Regions from separate parts of the Micromonospora sp. CNZ296 genome, predicted to be linked through region 1. Evidence: riboswitches for the same ligand, from Rfam matches in the RefSeq annotation. Region 1 holds a riboswitch; each other region holds the start of a gene.
The links. A riboswitch is a leader RNA that binds a small molecule or an ion and turns the genes downstream of it on or off. The one in region 1 is predicted to bind cyclic di-AMP.
Positions count from the first base shown of each region.

Region 1 (4,644 bases):
CCGGGGCCGCCGAGCGGTGAGGCGACCCGCCAGGTGCCGTCGCCGGTCATCTCCGGATGGACGTGCCGGAACCCGGAGAGGTCCCGGCGGGCGACGATCAGGTGCATGCGCTTGTCGTGGGCCACCTCGAAGCGGGTGACCGGCGCGCCGTCCGGGCCGGTGATCCGGAAGGCGAACTGCCCGGCCGGGGCGCCGGCGGGCTGGAACGTGTAGCCGCGCTCGGAGACGAGCAGCCCGCCGGGCAGGTGCGCGGAGGCGCCGCCCGCCTGGCTCTCGTCACCGTGGCCGGTGTCGCCGGCCCCGTGGTCGCTGTCGGTGTCGTCGTGTCGGGTCTCGGCGGCCGGGGCGACGGGATCGGTCAGGTTGCCGATCCCGTACGCCGCGCCGAACACCGCCACGAGGCCGAGCGCGAAGCCGCTGAGCTTCGTCGCCGTGTTCATGGTGTCTCCTCGGTTGTCGCGGGTCCGCCGGACCCGTCACACACCGACGAGGTCGTAACCGGCCTCGTCGACCGCCGCGCGGACCGTGTCCACGTCCAGCGGGTTCTGACTGGTGACGGTGACCCGGCCGCCGGCCAGGTCGACCTGGACGTCGGTGACGCCCGGAAGTGCGCTCAGCTCGGTGCTCACCGAGTTGACGCAGTGCCCGCAGGTCATGCCGTTCACCTGGTAGGTGGTCTCCATCTCGCCCTCCGATCTGATACCCCCCAGGGGTACGTCCCGAACGTTAGCATACCCCCGAGGGGTACGCTATCCTCGGTTTCATGACCGCGCCGTCCAGCCCGACCCGGGGCTACACCGCCAGCAAGGACCAACTCCTCGCCCGGCTCCGCCGGATCGAGGGCCAGGTCCGTGGCATCGAGAAGATGGTCGAGGACGACCGTTACTGCATCGACGTGCTGACCCAGATCTCGGCCATCCAGGCGGCGCTGGACAAGGTCGGCCTGGGCCTGCTCGACGGCCACGCCCGGCACTGCATGCACGAGGGCGCCGCCGAGGGCCGGGCCGACGAGATGGCGACCGAGATGATGGCCGCCGTCGGGCGCCTGATGAAGCGCGGCTGAGCGGGGACCTCCGGCCCTCAGGACCAGGGCACATCGACCCGTGCCGACGCGCCCGGGCGGACGTACCGTCGAAGTGGCGGGCAGGCCGGACCGGCGGACCCGCGGCGACGGACGGAGGGCGGCCCGATGATGTGGCAGAGCCCGATGATGGGCTGGATGTGGATCTGGTCCCTGCTGGTGCTCGGGGTGCTGGCGGGGCTCGTCTGGGCGGCCGTGCGGTGGACCGGCCCGCAGTATCTGGGCCCGACGACGGCCCGGCGCATCCTGGACGAGCGGTACGCCCGCGGCGAGATCGACGAGGACGAGTACCGGCGGCGCCGGGCGGGCCTGGCCTGACCCGAGCGGGGCGCGTCACCGGTCGCGCCGCCCGGGAGCGGCCGGCCGGGCTGTCTACCATGGCCGGGCGACGACCCGGACGTGGTCGACACGTCCGCGCCGGCCGGGTGACCAGACCGGTCCGGCGGACCAGGCGTCGCCGCGACCGTTGGGAGAGACGCCATGGGTGCCGACCACACCCGCCCCGCACCCGCCGCGCCGCCGGGCGTACGACGGCTGCTCGTCGCCGTGGTGGTGCCGCTGTTCGCGCTCACAGTGATCGCGGCGCTGGTGCTCTGGCCCGGGCAGGACCGGGAGCCGGTCGGCGGCGCTGACGTCCCCCGCTACCACGGCACCGTGACCCGGGTGGTCACCGAGCCCTGCCCGCCGACCCCGGAGGCCCCGGAGGGCGGGGGTGGCCCCTGCGGCACGGTGACGGTCACCGCCGAGCAGGGCCCGGACGCGGGCCGGCAGGTCGAGACGCCGATCCCGGCCGGGCCGGGCGCACCCCGGGTCGCGGTCGGAGACGAGGTCGTCCTGGTCGAGCTGACCGACCCGGCCGACCCGGCGGTGAAGTCCTACAACATCGCCGAGCACCAGCGCGGCACGCCGCTGATCTGGCTGATGGTGCTGTTCGCCGCCGCGATCGTGGCGTTCGGCCGGTGGCGCGGGCTCGCCGCGCTCGGCGGCCTGGTGGCCAGCTTCGCCATCCTCCTCGGCTTCGTGCTGCCGGGCATCGGCGCCGGCCAGCCGCCGCTGCTGGTCGCGATCGTGGGCGCCGCGTTGATCATGTTCGTGGTGCTCTACCTGACCCACGGGATCACCGCGCAGACGTCGGTCGCGGTGCTCGGCACGCTCGGCAGCCTGGTGGTCACCGGCGTGCTCGGCCTGCTCGCCACGTCCGCCACCCACCTGACCGGCTTCGGCAGCGAGGACGCCACCACGCTGTCCATGTTCCAGGGCGACGTGGACCTGCACGGGCTGCTGCTGGCCGGCATCATCATCGGCTCGCTGGGCGTGCTGGACGACGTCACAGTCACCCAGGCGGCCACCGTCACCGAACTGGCGCACGCCAACCCCGGACTGTCCCGGCGGCAGCTCTACCGGGCGGCGACCCGGGTCGGCCGGGCCCACATCGCATCCACCGTCAACACCATCGTGCTGGCGTACGCGGGCGCCTCGCTGCCGCTGCTGCTCCTCCTGGTTGCCGACTCCCGCCCGGTGAGTGAGATCCTCACCAGCGAGTTCCTCGCCCAGGAGATCGTCCGCAGCGCGGTGGCGACGCTCGGCCTGATCGCCGCCGTACCGCTGACGACCGGACTGGCCGCGATCGTGACCACCGCCGGGCGGCGCTCGCGCGGCGCGGAGCCGGCGCCACCCGCGGCCCGGCCGCCGGCCGGACGCGACGACGCGCTGGAGGCCCTGGGCGGCGGGAAGAGTACGGAGGCCGCATGGTGACACTCCGCAGCGTGACCATCGATTTCAAACGCGACGCTGGTCACGGTGCGCCACGGCGAAATCTCGCTATTGGTCGGCTTCCGGACGTAGATCCTCAGGAGTGCTGTCAGGTAACCTCGCTGCCGGTCACCGCCGAAGGCGCGCACCGGCGCCAGCGGTGCCGCCGCCCAATCGCCTGCGGGCGAACCGGGGAACCAGGTACATGGGGTGAATCCGCGACAGCGGTAGGGGCCACTTCCGTCCCGAACCCGTCAGCTAACCCGGTCGGCGGCCGACGGAAGGGAACACTGTGACGGCACCCCTGCGCCGCTGGCTGACACCCGTGGTGGCCGTGCTGGCCTCGCTGGCCGTGCTGGCCGGGCCGACCCCGGCGACCGCGGCCCCCACCGCGGCGGCCCCCGGCAACCCCTCGGGACACGAGGAGGACGGCGAACCGCCGCTCATCACCGAGGCGATCGACGCCGCCAACCGGGCCTTCCTCCAGGCCAAGGCGAAGCTCGCCAAGTCCCAGGACCGCCAGCGGCGGCTGGCGGCCGAGGTGAAGACGGCACAGGCCGAGCTCGAAGCGCTCAGCCCGCAGGTCAACCAGCTCGCTGCCCAGTCCTACCGGACCGGCCGGATGGGCGCGATGGCCATGCTGCTGGAGAGCAACTCACCCGACTCGTTCGTCCGCCGGGTCAACGCCCTGGACGAGCTGAACCTCCTCAACGCGCAGCGCCTGGCCGCCATCAACGCGGTCAAGACCCGCGCCGAGCAGGCCAAGATCGCGCTCGACGCCGAGGTGCGCGAGCAGGAGAAGCAGAAGAACGCGATGGAGCGCGAGAAGGTGCAGGCCGAGCGCGCGCTGAAGCTCGTCGGCGGTCTCGGCTTCACCGGCGGCCTGGTCTCCGCCACCTCACCGGTCGCCAAGATCGGCCCCGGCCGCACCGCCGACGGCGGGTGGAAGGCGGAGTCGTGCAGCGAGGACGACCCGACCACCTCGGGCTGCGTCACGCCGCGCACGCTGCACGCGTACAAGGAGGTCCGGCGCGCGGGCTTCAAGCGCTTCGTGGGCTGCTACCGGCCCGGCGGGCCGTGGGAGCACCCCAAGGGCAAGGCGTGCGACTGGTCGCTCCAGAACAGCGGCTTCGCGCCCTGGCACAACAACGACACCCGCCGGTACGGCAACGAGGTGGCCGCCTTCCTCATCCGCAACGCCGACCGGCTGGGCATCTACTACGTCATCTGGAACCGGCAGATCTGGTTCCCGGCCACCGGCTGGAGTTCGTACAGCGGACCCTCGAACCACACCGACCACGTCCACATGTCGATGCTCTGACCCGGACACCACGAGAAGGGGCCGCCCTCGGGCGGCCCCTTCTTCGTCGTCCGTGCGTATCAGCCGGCCAGCGCCGGGTCGGCGGGCGCGGCCGGGGCGGGCAGCGGGGCCGGGGCCTGCGCCACGGTCCGCACCTCGCCACCGGCGAGCCGGTACGACATGCCCACCACCGTGCACCGCCCGGCGGCCACCCGCTCGGCCAGCACGGCGGACCGGGCCAGCAGCGTCTCCACGGTCTGCGCGATGTGGACGTCGACGATGCCGTCGAGGTCCTCGACCCCCTGGCGGGCGGCGCGCAACAGGCTCGGCGAGACCGCGTCCACCACAGCGCCCAGGTGCCCGGCCGGGGCGGCGCCGGTCCGGACCCCCTCCCGGGCGGCCTGGACCGCGCCGCAGGAGTCGTGCCCGAGCACCACCACGAGCGGGGTGCCCAGCACGGTGACGGCGTACTCGACGCTGCCGAGCACCTCCGGCCCGGCGGTGTGCCCGG
Region 1 covers NZ_VISW01000022.1:42,690-47,333, reverse strand. The annotation lists gene FB455_RS28480 (hypothetical protein) at 1-440, opposite strand, end outside; gene FB455_RS28475 (heavy-metal-associated domain-containing protein) at 477-683, opposite strand; gene FB455_RS28470 (metal-sensitive transcriptional regulator) at 764-1,063, shown strand; gene FB455_RS28465 (SHOCT domain-containing protein) at 1,190-1,399, shown strand; gene FB455_RS28460 (YibE/F family protein) at 1,562-2,836, shown strand; cyclic di-AMP (ydaO/yuaA leader) riboswitch at 2,991-3,121, shown strand; gene FB455_RS28455 (coiled-coil domain-containing protein) at 3,126-4,154, shown strand; gene FB455_RS28450 (carbonic anhydrase) at 4,214-4,644, opposite strand, start outside.

Region 2 (4,644 bases), on a different contig from region 1:
AGGAAGCGAGGGAGGTCGTGGAACTGGCAGCCGCCGAAGGTGTCGCAGTGTCCAGACCCCTAGCGCACTGCAGCGCGTGCAGGACCAGAACCGCAGCGACGACGACCGCCACCGCGACAGCGCGGTAGCCGCGCATCGCACCAGCCGGACCGTCCCACGTCACCAGCGCAGACTACGACACTCCACGGCCGCAGCCGTCGTGCGGGTGCGGGTTCCCGTCCTGCCCCGGATGCTTATCTCAAGGTCGGCGAACCACTGCGTCACCACGTCGCGTTCGAAAGTCCCGTGGGCCACTCGTCGGCGCGGCCTGCATCGGGCGGTCGTAGCTGGACCGCCTTGTTCGGGCGGCTACCACCGGCTCCGGCCCGACAGCCCTTCATCCAGCGCAGCGGACTTTTTGTCCGACTCGACCATGAAGATCCTTCGTAGAAATGTTGGCGTGTCGGACCACCAGAGTGACGATCCCGCGGATCCCATGACCCGATGGCTCAACAGCCAGCCGCACGCCGGCGCGCAGCCGCGCGTCCGGCGGCAGGGTGGTCTGCGGTTTGCGTTCTACGGCCGGATGTCGACCATCGAGCATCAAGACCGGGTGACGTCCCGGCACTGGCAGCGGGACTGCGCCAGCGAACTCGTCGCCGGTCACGGGCTGATCGTCGCCGAGTACTTCGATGCCGGCTGCTCGCGCCGCCGCGGCTGGCGGCAGCGTCCGCAGGCCGCCGCGCTGCTGGCCGCGCTCCCCGATCCGCACCGTGGGTTCGACGCGATCGTGGTCGGCGAATACGAACAAGCATTCTCCGCCAACCAGCTGCAGCACCTGGCACCCCTGCTCGAACAGCACGGTGTGCAGTTGTGGCCAGCCACGACGGGACTGCCCGCCGCTACCTGTTCACCGGCCTGCTGCGCTGCGCACCATGCGGCCGAAGACTGGAATCCCACTGGATCAACCAGCGTCCGGGCTACCGATGCCGCCAAGGCCACACCAGCACCCAACAGCCCACCAACGGCCGACGCAAGATGCTCTACCTCAGGGAAGACCACATCATCGCGCGACTGATGGGACATCCCGGCCTCGCCAGCGACGCCCAGAACCCGCATGACCTGGCCGCGCTCCTGCACAGAAACAAGATCAGCATCATCTGCGATCAGGAACGATGTACACCGACCACAGGAGCCTCAGGCAAGTGAGCCCGTTCAACCCATGATCAATATGTGGAGATGTTGTGTCCGAGGGATTCGGACACAAAGTCACGGCACCCATGCTCAGCATGGGTGCTCATGCCGTAATCCTATAGCAGCGAGCGGCACTATGGAGTTTCCCGTGTCGGCGTCATGCCGTTATCGGTGACGCACCAAAGTCCACAGAGGGGCTGGTTCGGATTTCGCGCCGGCGGCCCCGGCCTGGCCAACCCACCCGGCATGCTGGACCTGTACGTGTTCGCCCCTGCCCGCCGCGTCGGGCGGCACCTAACCTGACCGCACAAGATGATCGGCTGAGCCATACCAGAGGGCGCACGACGTGCCGTCCTGCCTGCTACTGGGCGCGAACCGAAAGGCGACGGGCACCGGCTCGAACGAGCCGGTGCCCGAGGGCCGGAGATGGGATCAGGCGGAGTAGCCGCGGGTGGCCATCCAGTTCGCCAGGTCGATGGTGGTCATCCAGTAGGCGGCCATGTTCGGGTCGGCGGAGTCGGCGATCCGCACCGTCCGGCCGTCGTCCTTATATCCGACCACGGCGATGTAGTGGCCGCCGGGGAAGGAGTGCCAGCCGCCGTCTGTATCGGTCGCGGAGCCGACGGTGTTGGCGACCACGGCACGGCCGTCGGTGATGGCGGTGACCACGTCGGCCTGGAGCTGGTCGATCTGCGCCGGCGTCGCGGCCTGGCCCGGGATCATGTGCGTCCGGTACGGGTTGCCCTTGACCATCTGGTTGAGCCCGCGAGTGGTGTCCTCCGCCGAGTTGGTGCCGTTCTCGCCAGCGTTCAGCGGGGCGACCATCGCGTCCTGGGTGGTCTCGACGCCGCTCGCGCTGAGCGCGTTGCGCACAGCGGCCGGGCCGCAGTTCCAGTAGGCAGTCTGCGCCTCGTAGGTGTGGTCGAGGACCTTGGTCGACGGAGGCTTCGGCCTCGCCTTCTTGGTCACGTCCGGGTCGGTCGTGGCCCTGTCCTTCGCTGACGGCGACGGCTCGGCGGCGACGCGAGCCTCGCCGCGGGTGGCGACATCACCGAGCCGCGGAGCCAGCCCGGCGGCGGTGTTCCCCTGGCGGACGGGCGCGTTGTGATCGGTGGCGGCCAGCGCCGTGCCGACGCCGCTGGCGAGCACGAGCGCCGCGGCGGAGCCGGCGATGATCTTGTACGGGCGCTCGGTCACAAGACGCCGCAGCTGACGCTTCATGTGGTGCTTCATGTGTTCCTCCACGGGCTGGAGCGGCACAGGCCGGCCCGACGCGCGGAGGAACTCACGCACGTTGTGACTGGGCGGGGTGCCGCGGGGATGGGGAGCGCCCGGTGGGCCGGGCTGGGGGGCAGTTGCCGGGACTCACAGTCAGGCGAGTGTCGGCACCGCGATGCCGTGGAGGCGTGGGGAGTATCGGGAGGTGTTTCGCACGAGGCTGGCACTCCTTCCGTGGCCGCCTACCGGGTTAGCTGACGGATTCGGGCGGGAAGTACGCCCTACCGCGGGCCGTGGCTCGCGGATTCACCCCGGTGTTGCCTGGGTCCCCGGTTCATGAGATCACGATTAGGCGGGTCGGAGCGGCGTCGCCACTTGCGATCGGAAACCGCACCGGACGCGCCGACATTACCGGTGGGTACGTCGTATGCCAAGGGCTCCCACCTGCATAAGCCTCGAACATCGCTACTCTGATCGGAACCTCCAGTTACTCATGCCACTCAATGGGACGAGCAGTTATAGCGGAACCCTCGGGACGTAACCGGACATCGGAATGCTGTTGGCGCTCAATTGCTTGGCCGATCGCCGCATACTCACCCGAATGGCCGTTTCCTGGGCGGCCGTACGTAGCCCCACACCAATTTCAGTCACAATTCAGCAAACCCGGGCCGGCAGCAGCGGCGGTAGTGGTGGTACGGGCCGAGGCCGCGCGCAGACACAAGTCAGTGCGAGCTCCCCGTTACCGCACAGGCGTTCATGGAGATGAAGTTGGCGGCGCTCGTGACACCCGGCAGTCAGCCCGCGCAGACCGCGGGTAGCTCGACGTTCGAATGTCGACGTGGCTTCGACGAAAATCAACCCAATCCCGGCGGGCGGCGTAAGGCCGGATCGCCGCCCTGCCGACGGTTGGGCGCGCGCCGCGCGAAGCAAGTGGGAACCGCGTACGAGAGCATGATCGTCGCGCTGATCGCGGTGGCCCGCTTCAAAATCCGTCACCGCGGGGCCACAGAGCGACCCGACCACGGCTGACCGGGACCGCGGCAATGCCTCGCACCACTCCCGGCGCAGTCCGTCGCCGTTGCGAGTCGGCGATGCCACCATGCTGGCGCTCTCCCCCAACCTGACTTTCTGGATCGTCGAAGCTGACCCGCCCCTACTAAGGGCGGGTAGTAGTTGACCTAGGATGGCGACCGCACCACGTGGGAGCGATGTGTGGGCACCGGCCCGCGCCTCCTTGGCGGAAGGATCAACAGTGCCTTTCCAGCGGCGTCGCCGGGCGGCCTGACCTTGCTTGCTGCATCGCCGGGTCTCGCATGTCCTCAGTCGCCAGCACGTCGCGCCGCGCGCTGGGCAATTCGGGTGTGGCTGGCGCTGTTTCCCGCCCTCATCGTGGCCCTCGGGTTCGCTTCCCCTGCGGCCGCACATTTCAAGCTGCTCCGGGCCGTTCCGGCCGACGGCGCGCGGATCGACGGCGCCGTCCAGGAGATCCGGCTGACGCTCAGCGCCGCCGGCACGCCCACAGGAGCGGGATTCAAGCTTTCCGACGGCAACGGCATCGGCCTACCGGCCGCCAGCCACACGCCCGACGGAGGCCGAACGTGGCTGGTCCACCCGACCGCTCGCCTGACCACCGGCACGTTCAAGCTGCGATGGAGCGTCGCGGCCCCGGACGCCCACCCCCTGACGGGTGTCATCACGTTTACGGTGGCCTCGCCTCCCCCGACGCCCGGAACGGCCGCTAAACCCCAGGCAACAGCCAGCCCGCACGGACATGCCGGCCATGGTGGGCCAGGTGTGCCCCCGGCTTCGCCGTCGGCACACGCGGGAGGACACGCTGTTGGCCACACCGCCGACGCGGAACAGGCGCCGGTGCGGTTTGTCGGCGCCGTCGGGCGTTGGCTTTCCTACGGGGCGATCCTGCTCGGTGTCGGTGGTCTTGTCTTCGCGTTGACCACACTGGTCGGCACACGCAGTGACATCCGGGTGGTGCAGATCTGGGTGCGGACGGCGGGGCTGGCGGTGGCGGCTGGAGCGGCCTTTGAGCTGGTTGCACTCGCGGCGGTCTTCAGCGAGCAGGGCACCTTCGCCTCGGCGGCCAGCGCCTCGTCGGTGACCGCCCTCAGCCAGACACCGGTGGCCGCCGGCCTGGTCCTGCGACTCACCGGTGCGGCCGGTCTGCTCGTGTCCGGTTCACTCGAAGCGGCGCTGATTCGGGGCCGGCACGCGGTCGGGCGTCACTCCGTTCCGACCGTC
Region 2 covers NZ_VISW01000001.1:626,400-631,043, reverse strand. The annotation lists gene FB455_RS02855 (hypothetical protein) at 1-163, opposite strand, end outside; gene FB455_RS34645 (hypothetical protein) at 377-841, opposite strand; gene FB455_RS34640 (recombinase zinc ribbon domain-containing protein) at 853-1,188, shown strand; gene FB455_RS02840 (C39 family peptidase) at 1,606-2,406, opposite strand; cyclic di-AMP (ydaO/yuaA leader) riboswitch at 2,616-2,756, opposite strand; gene FB455_RS02835 (hypothetical protein) at 3,148-3,420, shown strand; gene FB455_RS02830 (copper resistance CopC/CopD family protein) at 3,751-4,644, shown strand, end outside.
Region 2: it holds a riboswitch for cyclic di-AMP, as region 1 does, so the genes downstream of both, FB455_RS02840 (C39 family peptidase) here and FB455_RS28455 (coiled-coil domain-containing protein) in region 1, are expected to answer to the same signal.

Region 3 (4,644 bases), on a different contig from region 1:
GGATGGTCGGCCGGCGCGGGCGGCTGGCGTCCTGGACGGTGGTCGGCGACCCGGCGCAGACCGCCTGGACCGGCGACCCGCAGGAGCTGGACCGGGCCCGGGACCAGGCGCTGGGCCGGCGCAAGCGGCACCGCTACGAGCTGACCACCAACTACCGCAACTCGGCGGAGATCTTCGCGGTGGCGGCGGCGGAGATCCGCCGGCTCTACCCGGACCTGCCGCTGCCCGACGCGGTGCGGTCCACCGGCGTGCCGCCGGTCGAGCGCACGGTGCCCGCCGCCGACCTGCCGGCGGCCACCGTCGAGGCGGCCGAGGCGCTGCTCGCGCAGGTGGAGGGCACCGTCGGCGTGATCACGCCGGTGCCGCGCCGGGACGAGGTGGCCGGCTGGCTGGGCGGGCTCGGCGCGGGCCGCCTCCAGGTGGTGACCAGCCTCCAGGCCAAGGGCATGGAGTACGACGGCGTGGTGCTGGTGGCGCCGAGCGAGATCCGGGCCGACCCCGGCTCGGGTGTCCGCACGCTCTACGTGGCGCTGTCCCGGGCCACCCAGCGTCTCACCACGCTCGACCCCTCCTGACGGACACCCGACCGTGACCCGGCTGTCACCCATCGTTCAGTTGCATACATAGCGATGTGAACATACATTGGGCCTGGCCGGTACGGGGCAGGAAGGGTGTTGGCGTGGGCGCAGGTCATGACCACAGCGGCGCGGTGACCAACGCGGCGCACCGCCACCGGGGCCGCCTCTGGGCCGCCTTCGCGCTGCTCGCCGCCCTGATGGTGGTCGAGGCGGTGGCCGCCTTCACGACCGGCTCGCTGGCGCTGCTCTCCGACGCCGGGCACATGTTCACCGACGTCCTCGGCATCGGCATGGCCCTCGCGGCGATCACCGCGACCCGCCGCGCCGGCACCGACCCGCAGCGCACGTTCGGGCTCTACCGGCTGGAGGTGCTCGCCGCCCTCGCCAACGCCGTGCTGCTCGGCGCCGTCGCCATCTACGTCCTGGTCGAGGCGGTACGCCGGTTCGGCGAGCCGCCGGAGGTGCTGGCCGGCCCGATGCTCGTGGTGGCGGTGCTCGGCCTGCTCGCCAACATCGTCGCGTTCGCGCTGCTGCGCGCCGGGTCGAAGGAGAGCATCAACCTGCGCGGGGCGTACCTGGAGGTGCTCGGCGACCTGCTCGGCTCGCTCGGCGTGATCGCCGCCGCGTTGATCATCACGGTCACCGACTGGTGGTGGGCGGACCCGCTGGTCGCCGTCGGCATCGGCGTGTTCATCCTGCCGCGCACCTGGCGGCTCGGCCGGGCCGCGCTGCGCATCCTGGTGCAGGCCGCGCCGGAGCACCTGCAGGTCACCGCCGTGCACGACCGGCTGGCCGCCGTACCGGGCGTGGCCGAGGTGCACGACCTGCACGTCTGGACGCTCACCTCGGGCATGGAGGTGGCCTCGGCGCACCTGACCACCGATCCGGGCGTGGACCCGGGCGTGGTGCTGGCCGCCGCGCGGGCCGCCCTGCACGAGGACTTCTCCATCGATCACGCCACGTTGCAGGTCGAACCCGGAGCGTCGGCCGGAGTGTGCGGACAGACCGAGTGGTGATTAGGACACACTTAAATCACTGTGGCTAATGTAGTCTTATGCCGGTTTTGCCCCGCCTAGTGGCACTGCTCCACGGAGCCGCGCCCGGGCAGCGCCGGTAGTCTCGGTCGCGGCCGCACCCGCGGGCGCCACCCGGCCCCGGTGGGGCGGCCGTCGCCTAATCGTCCGCAGGGACGAGCCGGGGAACCACGTACGTGGGGTGCATCCGCGTCAGCGGTAGGGATCTTCCGTCCCGAACCCGTCAGCTAACCCGGTCGGCGTTGACGGAAGGACGTGTGAATGCCCCCAGTGGCACCTGTACGACGGACGGCCGCCCGGTTGGCGGCCCTGCTCGTCGCGACGCTGACCCTCGGCGTCGCGACCGTTCCGGTCTCCCCCGCCTCGGCGGCGCCGGTGACCGGCCTGCTCGCCGCAGCGCCCGGCGACGACGAGGGTGGCACGCCCGAACTGCGTGCCCAGCTCGACGCGGCCAGCAAGGGCTGGCTGGAGGCGAAAGCCGCGCTGAACCGGTCGGTGAGCCGCCAGAAGCAGCTGAACGAACAACTCAAGACGGTCGGCGCCGAGCTGGCCGTACGCGACGCCAAGGTCGGCGAGATCGCCGCCGTGGCGTACCGCAACGGCCGTCTGGGGACCGCCGGGGCGCTGCTCGGCAGCAGCAGCCCGGAGGGCTTCATGGACCGGGCCGCCGCGCTGGAGCAGGTCGCCGCGCACGAGGACCGTACGCTGCGCGACCTGATCACCACCCGGGACGAGGCCACCCGCACCCGCGCCCAGCTCGACGGAGAGATCCGCGAGCAGCGCAAGCAGGTGACGGTGATGGCCAAGCGCAAGGAGCAGGCCGAGCGCGCCCTGGAGGTGGCGAACGACCGGGCCTCGCGCAGCAGCAGCGGCGGTGGCAGCGTCCAGGGCACCTCCAGCAAGAACGCGAAGCCGGCACCGCGCAACTCGGACGGCTCCTGGCCGTCGGAGTCGTGCAGCGTCAACGACCCGACCCCGGCGAACGGCTGCATCACCCCGCGCACGCTGCACGCGCTGCAACAGGCCAAGGCGGCGGGCTTCACCCGGTACGTCTCGTGCCACCGGCCCAGCGGCTCTGGTGAGCACCCGAAGGGGCGGGCCTGCGACTTCGCCGCGCAGAAGAACGGCTTCGGCGGCGTGGCCACCGGCGGTGACCGGACGTACGGCAACAACCTGGCCGCGTACTTCGTGCGCAACGCCGACCCGCTCGCCGTGCTCTACGTGATCTGGTTCAAGCAGATCTGGCTGCCCAGCAGCGGGTGGAAGTCGTACAGCGGCGGCAACGGCGACCCGTCCAGCGACCACACCAACCACGTGCACCTGTCGGTGTACTGAGCGCGCCCCGAGAGGGCCGGCCGGATCAGGCCGGCCGGCCCTCCAGGGTCGCTCCGAGACGAGCCGCCAGGCCCAGGTGAGCCGCCCGGGCCTGGCGGAACGCGTACCCGAACAGTGGCGCCGGAGCGGTGAGCGTGATCTCCACGTCGATGCGTACCGTGCCGTCCGGCTCGTCGCGCAGCCGGGTGTGGTTGCGGACCGTCGTCGCGGGCTGCTGACGCGCCACTGTGACGACCTCGTCCTCGCCGGCGATCAGCACGTCCGCCTGGTACGTGACCGGGAAGTGCAGCGGGCCGAGTTGCAGCCGGTCGGTGATCGCGTAGCTGGCCAGCGCGCCCGGCCGGGCCGGCAGCTTCCGGACCCGGACGATCAGCGGATGCAGCTCGCCCTGGCGACTCAGGTCACCCAGTAGCGCCACCGCTTCGGCCCGGGTGCACCGGGCCTGCACGGTGTAGCTGAAGCTGTCGCTGCTCTGCAAGCGGGCCCCCTCGCCGTCGTGCGTCGCGACGATCGTCCCGTACCGACGCCGGACTGGCAACGGGTAGAAAGTCCCCTGGCTGCAGGGGGTGTGAACGGCGCGCTCAGGCGCCGGGCAGCACCTCGGGGGTGTCGTCGGCGAACCACGGCTCGGGCGCGCCGAACAGGCCGAGCAGGCCGGTCACCCAGAGCTGCCGGTGCACGAACCGGCTCGGCTCGGTGACCACGAGCTTGACGCCGCTGACCTCGCAGGTCTGGAAGCCGGCGACCATGGCGCTGATGCCGACCGAGTCGATGAACGTGACGAGCCGCATGTTCAGCTCGATTCGCGAGGGACGGCCCTTGGCGAGCACTTCGGCGATCGCTTCCCGCACCTCGTACGCGGTGTCGACGTCGATCTCCCCACGGGGCGCGATCTGGACGACACCACCCGGCCGCACCGACTTCACGATCGACAGGCTCACGCGAGCACCTCCACTCGCCCATGACGGGCGCCTCATCAGTACGCGGGCCGCGACCGAGAGTATTCCTCCAACGGCCCGGTCGCCACCCCCCGGGATGAGCAATTCGCGAACTGGGCACACCTGGGCGTACCCAATCCGGACCTCCGGGTTCCAGTTTCCCCTGTATGGCGGGTCGCGGCCAACCGTGCGACCGGGCGGGCCCGCCGATCCGCCGACCAGGGTAGCGGGCGCACGCACGTCCCGTGGGCACCGGTCCCGGCGCGTTCGGGTGGTTCGTCCCGTTCGCTGCTCACGGCCGGGAACCACGGCGTGGTTTGCCACGCGCCCCGGTGGGGCACTGCCCGAGACAGTGAACCCGCCGGATGGACACCGGAGTCCGAAGTGGCCGCCGGCCTTCGGCACCCGAGGAGGTAGAACGATGTTCGGATCCAACCTGCTGGACCGCCGGGGCAAGGCCGAGCGGGTCGCCGACCAGGCGTGGCAGAACCTGCTCTCCGCCGCCGGTTCCGCCGGTGACAGCGTGCGCGACGCCACCCGGACCGCCCGCCGCAGCTCCTCCGGCCTGGCCGACGACGCCACCGACCTGGTCGGCTCCGCCGCCGACGAGGCACGCCGCCGGGCGTCCCTCGCCTTCGACGCGCTCGCCGGCCGCCGGCCCGCCCTGCCCTGGACGCTGCTGATCGCGGCGGCGCTGGCGGGCGCGGCGATCGGCTGGGCCGCCGGCACCGCGGCGCGCGCCGCCGGCAGCCGGGACCG
Region 3 covers NZ_VISW01000013.1:30,928-35,571, forward strand. The annotation lists gene FB455_RS21370 (AAA family ATPase) at 1-575, shown strand, start outside; gene FB455_RS21375 (cation diffusion facilitator family transporter) at 680-1,594, shown strand; cyclic di-AMP (ydaO/yuaA leader) riboswitch at 1,739-1,869, shown strand; gene FB455_RS21380 (coiled-coil domain-containing protein) at 1,874-2,947, shown strand; gene FB455_RS21385 (SRPBCC family protein) at 2,973-3,425, opposite strand; gene FB455_RS21390 (STAS domain-containing protein) at 3,529-3,888, opposite strand; gene FB455_RS21395 (hypothetical protein) at 4,307-4,644, shown strand, end outside.
Region 3: it holds a riboswitch for cyclic di-AMP, as region 1 does, so the genes downstream of both, FB455_RS21380 (coiled-coil domain-containing protein) here and FB455_RS28455 (coiled-coil domain-containing protein) in region 1, are expected to answer to the same signal.